3 regions of the Luteibacter sp. PvP120 genome follow, and region 1 is predicted to be linked to each of the others. Evidence: predicted binding sites of a transcription regulator. Region 1 holds the regulator's gene; each other region holds the start of a gene.
The links. Region 1 encodes FliA, which starts transcription of late flagellar genes. Its sites were predicted from a motif close to TAAAGTTTNNCNNNCNNNGGCCGATAA; they were not measured.

Region 1 (3,274 bases):
GAAGTCGCCGACACGCACGGCCAGTGCCGTGGCGTGGGTGCCGAACGCCGGATCGGCGTGATCCAGCACCAGAATCTCATCGGCCTGCTTGGCCAGCGCCTGAGCCTGCGGACGCAGCTTCTCGCTGAAGTCCAGCGTGCGATGGGCCGCCGTGGAGCTCATTTCCAGCACATCACGCAGATGCTTGCGCGCATCGCTCATGTTGCCCGGCACGCCATCGGTGGAGATGTCGGAGGCCAGGCGACGCGCGGATTCGTGCAGGTCGCGCGCGAGGTGGCCCAGCGCCAGGAACAGGTGCTGCTCGCGGCTGCGGATCAGGTCGTCGAGCGCTTTCTCGAACGCCGCCGAGTCGTCGGCATCGAGCAGTTCACGCAACTGGGGGGCCACGTCCTGGCCGGGGGAAAGCATCGTGTTCATCGTCATTCCCTCAGCCCGCTGCCGCGGCAAGTCGTTCGAATATCTTGTCGAGCTTTTCCTTCAGCGTCACCGCCGTGAAGGGCTTGACCACGTAACCGTTCACGCCGCTCTGCGCGGCGGCGATGATCTGGTCGCGGTTGTTTTCCGCGGTGACCATCAACACGGGCATGGACTTCAACGCCGCATCCGCGCGAATGGCGCGAAGCAGGTCGATGCCCGTCATGTTGGGCATGTTCCAGTCGGTGACGACCAGGTCGATGGGCTGCGCGCGCAGCAGCGCGAGCGCCGCGTTGCCGTCTTCGGCCTCCTGGATGAGCGTGTTGGTGAAACCCAACTCGACCAGGAGGTTCCTGACGATGCGCCGCATGGTGGAAAAATCGTCCACCACGAGGATCTTCATGTTCTTGTCCAAAACTGCTCTCCGCCTCGTACGCTTTTTTCTTTACCGGCGACGGCACCGCGATGCCGTCACTGCTTGTCTTTCCAACCCGACATGCGTGCGCGGAGGCGAATCAGGGCCTGGCCATGGATCTGGCACACCCGCGACTCGCTCACACCCAGCACCGCACCGATTTCCTTCAGGTTGAGCTCTTCATCGTAGTACAGGGACATGACCAGCTTCTCGCGTTCCGGCAAACCGTCGATCGAATGGGCCAGCGCGTCGCGCAGGCCGTTCTTCTCGAAGTTGCCTTCCGGACCCGCGGCGTCCGGGTCCGCCACGTCGATCGCCGCGCCTTCGTCGCCTTCCGGCGCCGTCAGGCTGAGCAACCGCGCGCTCGCCGCGTCGGCCAGGATCTGGTTGTACTCCATGGCGTCGATGCCCAGCCGCTTCATCACTTCCGCGTCTTCGGCGTCGCCACCCGTCTCGTTCTCGATCTGTCTCGTTACCTCCGCCACCTCGCGCAGCTTCCGATGGACGGAGCGCGGGGTCCAGTCCGTCTTGCGCAGTTCGTCCAGCATGGCGCCACGAATGCGGATTCCCGCATAGGTCTCGAAGCTGGCCGCGCGAGTCGGCGAGTAATTCCTTGCCGCCTCCAGTAGCCCGATCATCCCGGCCTGCATCAGGTCGTTCGCATCCACGCTCGGCGGCAGGCGACCCATCAGGTGATAGGCGATCCGGCGCACCAGCGGGGCATGCGTCCTGACCAGCTGGTCGGCCGAAACCTTTGTTACTTCAAGGTATTCGCTTGCAACACTCACAGTGGCAGCCCTCCCCCCATGTGGTTCCGTTCGGCGAAAAAGCCGATGCGGCCCTGCACCCGGGGTTCGGGTTCACCCCATGTATCGACCGACCGGGCAAGATTCTTGAATCCCACGGCCGAACGGCTGCTCGGCCAGGCGTCGACCACGGCCGACTGGCGGCGGATGGCCTGTCGCAGGTACTCGTCGTGCGGCACCATGCCCATGAAGTCCAGGGACACGTCCAGGAAGCGATTGGTCACGCGGGCCAGCTTCTCGAACAGCTGGCGGCCTTCCTGGGCGTGGCGGACCATGTTGGCCACGATGCGGAAGCGGTTGACGTCGAATTCGCGGCTCATCACCTTGATCAGCGCGTAGGCGTCGGTCAGCGAGGCCGGCTCGTCGCAGACCACCACCACCACCTCGTCCGACGCGGCGGCGAACATCGAGACGCTGTCGGAGATGCCGGCCGCGGTGTCGACGATCAGGTATTCGGGGGCCACGGGGTATTCGTCGAACGCGCGGATCACCGCGGCGTGCTCGATGTTCGGGAGCTGCGCCATGCGGCGCGCGCCCGAGGTGGCGGGGATCACCTTCAAGCCGTGGTTGGCATGGAGGATCAGGTCCTCGATGCGGCACTCGCCCTCGAGCATGTGACCCAGGTGGCGCGTGGGCTGCAGGCCGAGGAGCACGTCGATGTTGGCCATGGCCAGGTCCGCGTCCAGCAGGACCACGTCGCGCCCGCCCATGGACAGCGCCATGCCCAGGTTGACCGCCACCGTGGTCTTGCCCACGCCGCCCTTGCCGCCCGCGATCGCGATGCTGCGGGTCGGGCGACGGTCGGCAAGCCAGTTGAGTCCGGCGGCCTGGGTGGAATCGACGTGTGTGCTCATGAAGGAATTCACTGCCGTGAAAGGGTGTGCGGATGCGGATGCCGTAGTCACGTTACTTCAGTTCCGGGGTCAGGCGAGGGCGGGCGTGGCGGCGAAGCCGAAACGGTCGGCGAGGATCGCGTCGTCCGGTTCGTCGTTGCGCTGCCTGACCAGTTGGGCCGCAAGGCAGACGAGCTTGCGCGCGTCCGCCGAGGCGATGTCTTCCGGCACGCGCTGGCCGTCGGTGGTGTAGTCCAGCGGCATGCCGTGCCGGATGACGGCCGAGAGGGCGCCACCGATCAGCGGCGCCTCGTCGAGCTTGGTCAGGATCGCGGCCTGCGGGGACAGCGGCGCGTAGGCGCGCACGGCGTTGTCGATCGCCTGCGCCTGGGCGTTCGCCGCGAGCACCAGGCACACGCGTACTTCGGTCATCGCGCGCAGCGTTTCGAACTGCTGCTGCAGCTTGGGGTCATTGCCGGCCAGGCCGGCGGTGTCGATCAGCACCGTGTGCTTGCCGCGCAACTGCAGCAGCACGTTGCGCAGGCTCTGCGCGTCGTGGGCGTTGTAGACACGCACGCCCAGCAGGCGGCCGTAATGTTCAAGCTGCGCGCCGGCACCGATGCGGTACTGGTCGGCGCTGATCAGGGCGACGTTGGATGCGCCGTGACGCAGCACCGCACGGGCGGCCAGCTTGGCGATGGTGGTGGTCTTGCCCACGCCGGTGGTGCCGACCAGCGCGGTGACTGCGCTGCCGGCCGTGTCGGCGTTGCGCCCGCTGGTGCGGATGTTGCGCGAGAGGATGCCCA
Region 2 (3,274 bases), on a different contig from region 1:
CGGTGCGCATGGTGGCCTTGGGCGTCGGCGATCTCCACCACCGGCTTGCCGTCGGTCTTGACCGCCCAGGCCAGCTGCTTGCCGTCGGGCGACAGCGCGACGGACTCGATGGTGCGGACCTTGCCCAGCGCGTCCAGGATGCCGGCGATCCGCGCATCGGTGGGCGACGCCGCCTTCTTGCCCGGCGCGGAGGCGGTATCGGCGGCGGCGGAACCGGCATGGACGATGGCAAGTGCCAGGGCGGCGGCGATCCACTTCGTGCGCATGCGATTACCCGGTCTGTGAGTTAAACGTGAAAACTATCACGACACCCATCCACCGGGGTAGGCATGCGCCTACGTGACGTGCTCAACCGCGCAGCAGATGGGCGTACTCGGGATGACGCTTGAACCAGGTGTCGGCGTAAGAACATGCGGGAACGATCTTCCAGTGCCTGCCCTCGGCAAAGCGCACCGCGAACAGCGTCAACGCCGCCGCGATGCCGCGCCCGCCCACCGGCGAGGGAACGCCCGTATGGGTGATGGTCATGGCGTCGCCTTCCAGGCGGTATTCCACCTCGCAGGTGTGCCCGTCGACCACGGCGGTGAAGACCTGGTTGGCGGCATCGTGGGTAATGGCCAGTGGCTGGGCGGTGTCGCTCATTGCATACTCCGGACGGAACAAGGTGCCGACACTTTCGCACTCCGTGGATGGGCGCGGCGTTAAGGTCGCGCCCCACTGGTCAGGCCACAGGATCGACACGCGCGTGCTCATCATTCATGAACACGGCCGCAAGGCGGCCATCCACTGGACAACCGGCATGGACGTGCCCCGGGCGCCGCTGTGGATCGACCTGCTCGACCCCAGCGACGACGAACGCCGATGCGCCGGGGCGATATCCGGCCTGCGCGTGCCCGATCGCGGCGATGTGGACAACCTGGCCCTGTCCAGCCGCATCCGTACCGACGACGACGCCATGTACCTGTCCATCCCCTACTTCGCCGACGTGGATCACGCCGTGCACGACGGTGGGGGACATCGGCCGTCGCCGCTCGGCATCGTGGTAACCGGTCGCCTGCTGATGACCCTGCGTTTCCACGATTCCCCCGCCTTCGACCTGGCCAGCCGCAGTTGCGACGAGCAGCGCTGGGAATCCAGCGGCGACGTGCTGGCCACGTTGATCGAAGCCATCGTGAACCTGGCGGCCAAGCGGATGGAAGACGTCTCGGCCGACCTGAAGAAACTCTCCGACCGCGTCTTCACCACCGAGCGGCTGGGCACCCCGGCCCTGCGCGACTGCATGCTGGAAGTGGGACGGCTGGAGGGCGAGCAGGCGCGCAATCGTTCCTCGATGCTGGGCGTGCAACGCATCGTGTCGTTCGTGCGGGCCAAGCAGCCGGAATGGATATCCGACCAGGTCGAAGTGCGGCTGCGCGTGGTCGACCACGACCTGCGCACGCTGGACGAGTTCGACGACCAGCTGACCAACAAGCTGCAGTTCCTGCTGGACGCCAGCCTGGGTTTCATCAGCACCGACCAGAACCACGTGATGAAGGTGCTGACCGTGACCTCGGTGGCGACCATTCCGCCGGTGATCCTGGCCGGCGTGTGGGGCATGAATTTCAAGCACATGCCGGAACTGGACTGGACGTTCGGCTATCCCATGGCCATCGGGATCATCCTGCTCAGCATGCTGCTGCCGGTGCTGTTCTTCAAATGGCGCGGGTGGCTCGAGGGCGATTGAACCCGACACACCCCGCCCTTAACCCACGCCGCCCTGCATGTGAAGACGTCAAGACGGACCCTCGTCACACTTTCACGCATCGGGCCTGTTTTTACCCTAAAGTTTCCGGCTTGGGTGCCGTTATCCCTCCCTGAGGATAAGCCCGGTATCAGCCGGTCGAACGACACGGGGCGCCGCCAGGCCGCCCGACTCGGGGGAGGATGTGCTCGGTGCTAGTCAGTAACCACCATCGCGGACACCATGTCGCGCCGCGGGATACCCCATGAGGACACCCTGGCACGCCCTCGCGGGCGGCTTTCCCGAGACGCGCCTGCTGGCTTCGGTGGCGGAGTTCACCCACCATCGCGACATCGACGCACTGGACCACAGCCTGGTGCTTTCCCTGGCCGAACTGGTGCCGGTCAACAGCGTGACGCTGTGCAAGCGCGGCGAAAGCCTGCAACAGCCGATCGAATCGATGGTGGTGTGCTCGCGGAAGACTGAAGGCGGTTTCGTCGTCGACGCCCTGGAGCCCCCGCGCGAGGGCGACCCGGTCGACAGCATCGTGTGCGCCATGGAAACGCTGGAAGTCGTCAGCGACGTGACCGACACCGGCGACTGCCGCCTGGTGATTCCCATCCAGCGTGAATCCTCGGCCATCGGTGCGCTGATGCTGGAGGCGAACGATTCACTCGACGCCGTGCGCGTCATGATCGAAGGCTTCGCCCGTATCTACGGCAACTACATCGCCCTGCTCAACGAGAGCGAGCGCGACAAGCTCACCGGGCTATACAACCGTCGCAGCTTCGAACAGCGCCTGCGCCGCCTGCTCAAGCTCAGCCGCCAGCGGGCCCGTGCCGCGGTGGGTGGCGAGGACGAGCGTCGCGGCCGCGACGACGATAGCAAGATCTACCTCGCGATCCTGGACATCGACCACTTCAAGCGGATCAACGACACCTACGGCCATGTCTACGGTGACGAAGTCATCCTGATGCTGGCCCAGCTGATGCGAGCCAGCTTCCGCCAGAGCGACGTGCTGTTCCGCTTCGGCGGCGAGGAATTCGTGATGCTGATCGCCGCGGAAAACGAAAACGTGGCGCACTACGCGCTGGATCGTTTCCGCCAGTTCATCGCCGACCACGCGTTCCCGCAGGTCGGCCATGTCACCGTCAGCATCGGCTACGCGCGCATCACCGAGAACGACTACCCCGAGATCGTGCTCGACCGGGCCGACAAGGCGCTCTACTTCGCCAAGGAAAACGGCCGCAACGGCGTGCACGGCTACGAAAGCCTGGCCGAACGGGGCCAGCTGGCCCCGCCGGTGGCGCTGGGCAGTATCGACCTGTTCTGACTAGGGCACCACACCGCAGGCGATACGCGCACCGCCGCCGCCCAGCGCTTCGGGCTGGTCGGCGTAGTTGTCGCCCCCGGCGTGGATCATCAGGGCATGGCCCTTGAGCGTGGCAAGCGAGGTCAGGTGCGGCGCGGTGACCGGCGTGGTGTCGGTGCCATCGGCGCCCACGTCGATGCGCGGCAGGTCGCCCTCATGGCCCATGGCCTCCGGGCCCGCGT
Region 3 (3,274 bases), on a different contig from region 1:
TTCAATCAGGTCGTTCGAGGCACCAATCAGTGCTTTGATCTCTCGTGCAGCCTTCGTGGAATTCTGGGAGAGGATTCTTACCTCGCCGGCAACGACAGCGAAGCCCCTGCCATGCTCACCCGCACGTGCCGCTTCCACCGCGGCATTCAGAGCCAGGAGGTTGGTCTGGAAGGCAATGCCTTCGATCAGCGTGATGATGTCGTTGACCTTGCGCGAGCTATGGCGAATGTTACCCATGGTGCCCAGCATCGTATCGAGCGATGACGCACTCTTCTTCGACAAGTCGTTCATGCTATCCGCCAGCTGGCTTGCCTGACGCGTGTTGTCGGCGGTCTGCCGGACGGTCTCATGCAATTCGGTCACGCTGGCAGCAGTCTCTTCCAAAGAAGCGGCCTGCTGTTCGGTTCGCGATGAAAGGTCTTCATTGCCCGCTGCAATTTGAGCCGACGCGCTGCTGACCGACTGGGAGGCGACGTTTACCGAGACGAGCGCTTCGGACACCCGTTGCATCAGGCTGTTGAACGCCCGCGCCATGGTGCCTATTTCGTCACTGCGGGTTGCATCGGCGCTGACTGTAAGGTCGAGGCGCTCGCTTGCAACCGTCATGGTGTTTCCGATATCCCGAAGACTTCTGCGCACCCGAAGAATGGTGACCAAGGCGAAGAAGCCAAGCAGCAAGATGGTGGCCGAGACACCCGCGGCAATACCCCAGACGGTCTTGCTGAAGATGCTGTGGTTGGTGACGCGCAGGTCCTCGCCGATCTCGATGTTGATGACAAGCTGTTTCTGATAGTCCGAAATGAGCTGGCGAATCGCACTACCAATACCGTCATTGCCTTCGACAAGGGGAAGACTTACTGCATCGTTATGTGCCCGGGACGCGGCCAGAAAGGCAGGCAGCTTTTCTTCGACCTTTCGGATGTTGTCAAAAGCCACGTGCGTCAGTCGTTCGTCTTCCGCGCTCGAAATGTCGTTCGCTAGGTAGTACTTCGTCAGCTCCTTCAGCCCTGATATCTGGTGCTGGATGCGCGCTTCCACGTCTGGCAGCTTCTTGTCATCTGTCTGGCTTTGATGCACGTAGAGAAGAATAGAAAGTTCGTTGCTCTGATCTATCAGTTTCCCCAGATCCTTGATCGAGGGAATAGCATTGACCTGGACATATTCAAAGCGAGATTGAAAGCCGGAAGTCACCGTGATAGCGACAATACCCAATGCAATGAGCGCGGCAGAAAAGAGTGAAAACGTAATCAACAGTCGCTGCGTGACACTCATGTGGTTCTTTTTCATTTTGGCAATTATCTTTTAGAAGTGCTGGCACTGCCCTTTCCGAAAAAAGTGGAAGTTACCGATTTAATAGAGGCAAAATCCGTTGCGGTTGTCATGCTTGATATTCCTCGGTTATCGGCGCGCGGTAACAAATATTGAGGGTGAATCGAAAGATGATGCGGGGCACTCATGCATGGGCGGCATTCGACGCCAAATGCGACGAATACCGCATAGATGTCTCGTTCGCACTTTATAAATTGCGCAGAGGCGCACTGACGACCGGTGAATTCACAGAAATTCGACAGGCTTTGTAACCGTCGTTTACGTGGATACACTCCATTGCACTCAGGCCGGAGAGTCATTCCCATGAAGCACCTACGCTGCGTGTCCCTGCTCGCCCTGTCGCTGCTCGCCTTGCCCGCGTTCGCGCAATCCGATCGCGAAGTCGTGGAAAAGATGGTCACCCGCTCCGCGAACGTCTGTCCGGGCCATAGCGCGGATCGCACTACGCCTACCGTCACGGCCACGCCCGTCGGCGCACTCCGCGTCATGCTCGAGCGCGGTTTGGTGATGTGCCCCGATCGTCGCCTCGATGCCGACGCACCCGCCGTCTTTTACGGCCGGGTCGGCGTATTCGAGTGGAACCCGGAAGTGAAAGGCAGCTCGGAGGTGATCGTGAAGCAGATCGACGCGATGACCCGTAAGGATGCGTATCCCTCGGACACCCTGGTGTGGAACACCCAGGGCGTGGAGCTGAAGCAGCGTACCGTGCCCGCCTTCGAGGCCAAGCCCGGTGCTGCGGTGCTTTATCACGTGGAGTGATGGCTTTTAGTCCTTTACACCGGATGATGCCGCTTGTGCTCGTTTTTTAGACTCGGCGATCCCGGGCTCGCCAGGTGCGGATGGCACCTGGGGTCCGCCCTGCGCGGATGGTGCGATACCTGACGACACGCCGTCCACACGAGGCGCTCACGGGCCTCAGGACACTGTCACCGCACACCACCGGATCGCCCTAAAGAACGACGCCGGCTCATCTCATCTGGCCGATGGCCAAAAGGACTTCCATGAACACCATCCGCTCCGAATCCGGCTACAACGCCCCCGTAGGCTCCCGCATTACAGAAGGCGACGTGGCACTTATCCGTCGTATCTCGTGGGGGTCGATCTTTGCCGGCGTCATCATGGCTGTGGTCATCCAGCTCGTCCTCAGCCTTATTGGCGCAGGCATCGGCTTCAGCACAACCGACGCAATGGCCCATGATTCGCCCGATGCCTCCAGCGTAGGCATCGGTGCCGCGGTCTGGTGGGGCGTCAGTAGCGTACTGGCCCTGTTCACCGGCGGCTGGGTCGCCGGACACCTTGCGGGTGCGCCCGGGCGGACGGACGCCATGCTCCACGGCCTCGTCGCCTGGGGTCTGGCCAGTCTTCTGGGCGCGTACCTGGTGGCCACCGCTGTCACGTCCATCGTGAAGGGTGGGGCCACGGCGGCCGGTGCAGTCGCGACCGTGGCCGGTAGCGGTATTGCCGCCGCCGCGGGTCCCGTCGTGGACGCAGCGAAGAATCAGCTGCAGGAAAGCGGCATCACGATGGACTCGCTGAAGGGCCAGGCCCAGCAGCTGCTGGCGCAGACGGGCAAGCCCGCCTTGCAGCCCGACGCGCTCAAGCAGCAGGCCAACGGCGCGGCCAACCAGCTCAACGACGCGGCGCAGAACCAGGCCAACGGCGACACGGGCGAAGACGTGCAGACCGTGGCGCAGCGCATCATCACCTCGGGTAGCGACACCGTGCAGCAGGCGGACAAGCAGGCCCTGGTCAACGTGGTGATGGCACGCACCGGTGTGTCGCAGCAGGAAGCCGAGCAGCGGGTGGACACCTGGATCACCCAGTACCAGCAGACCAAGGCCAAGATCGCGCAGGCGAAGGCCGAGGCTGAGGTCAAGGCTCGCGAAGCGGCGGATGCCGCGGCCAAGGCTGCCGCCAAGGCGTCGTTGGGCGGTGCGATTGCGCT

Region 2: a site for FliA is predicted at 1,821-1,847, ahead of ACVKN3_RS08015 (GGDEF domain-containing protein). Genes of this name have one in related genera too.
Region 3: a site for FliA is predicted at 1,399-1,425, ahead of ACVKN3_RS04355 (methyl-accepting chemotaxis protein). Genes of this name have one in related genera too.

Annotation. Positions count from the first base shown of each region.
Region 1 is NZ_JBSRXP010000005.1:82,239-85,512, reverse strand. Features, by position in the region: gene ACVKN3_RS11680 (protein phosphatase CheZ) at 1-417, opposite strand, end outside; gene cheY (chemotaxis response regulator CheY) at 428-829, opposite strand; gene ACVKN3_RS11670 (RNA polymerase sigma factor FliA) at 886-1,617, opposite strand; gene ACVKN3_RS11665 (P-loop NTPase) at 1,614-2,489, opposite strand; gene flhF (flagellar biosynthesis protein FlhF) at 2,559-3,274, opposite strand, start outside.
Region 2 is NZ_JBSRXP010000003.1:163,841-167,114, forward strand. Features, by position in the region: gene ACVKN3_RS08000 (S9 family peptidase) at 1-266, opposite strand, end outside; gene ACVKN3_RS08005 (GNAT family N-acetyltransferase) at 349-642, opposite strand; gene ACVKN3_RS08010 (CorA family divalent cation transporter) at 746-1,723, shown strand; gene ACVKN3_RS08015 (GGDEF domain-containing protein) at 1,986-3,053, shown strand; gene sodC (superoxide dismutase [Cu-Zn] SodC) at 3,054-3,274, opposite strand, start outside.
Region 3 is NZ_JBSRXP010000002.1:105,111-108,384, forward strand. Features, by position in the region: gene ACVKN3_RS04355 (methyl-accepting chemotaxis protein) at 1-1,287, opposite strand, end outside; gene ACVKN3_RS04360 (hypothetical protein) at 1,657-2,088, shown strand; gene ACVKN3_RS04365 (hypothetical protein) at 2,331-3,274, shown strand, end outside.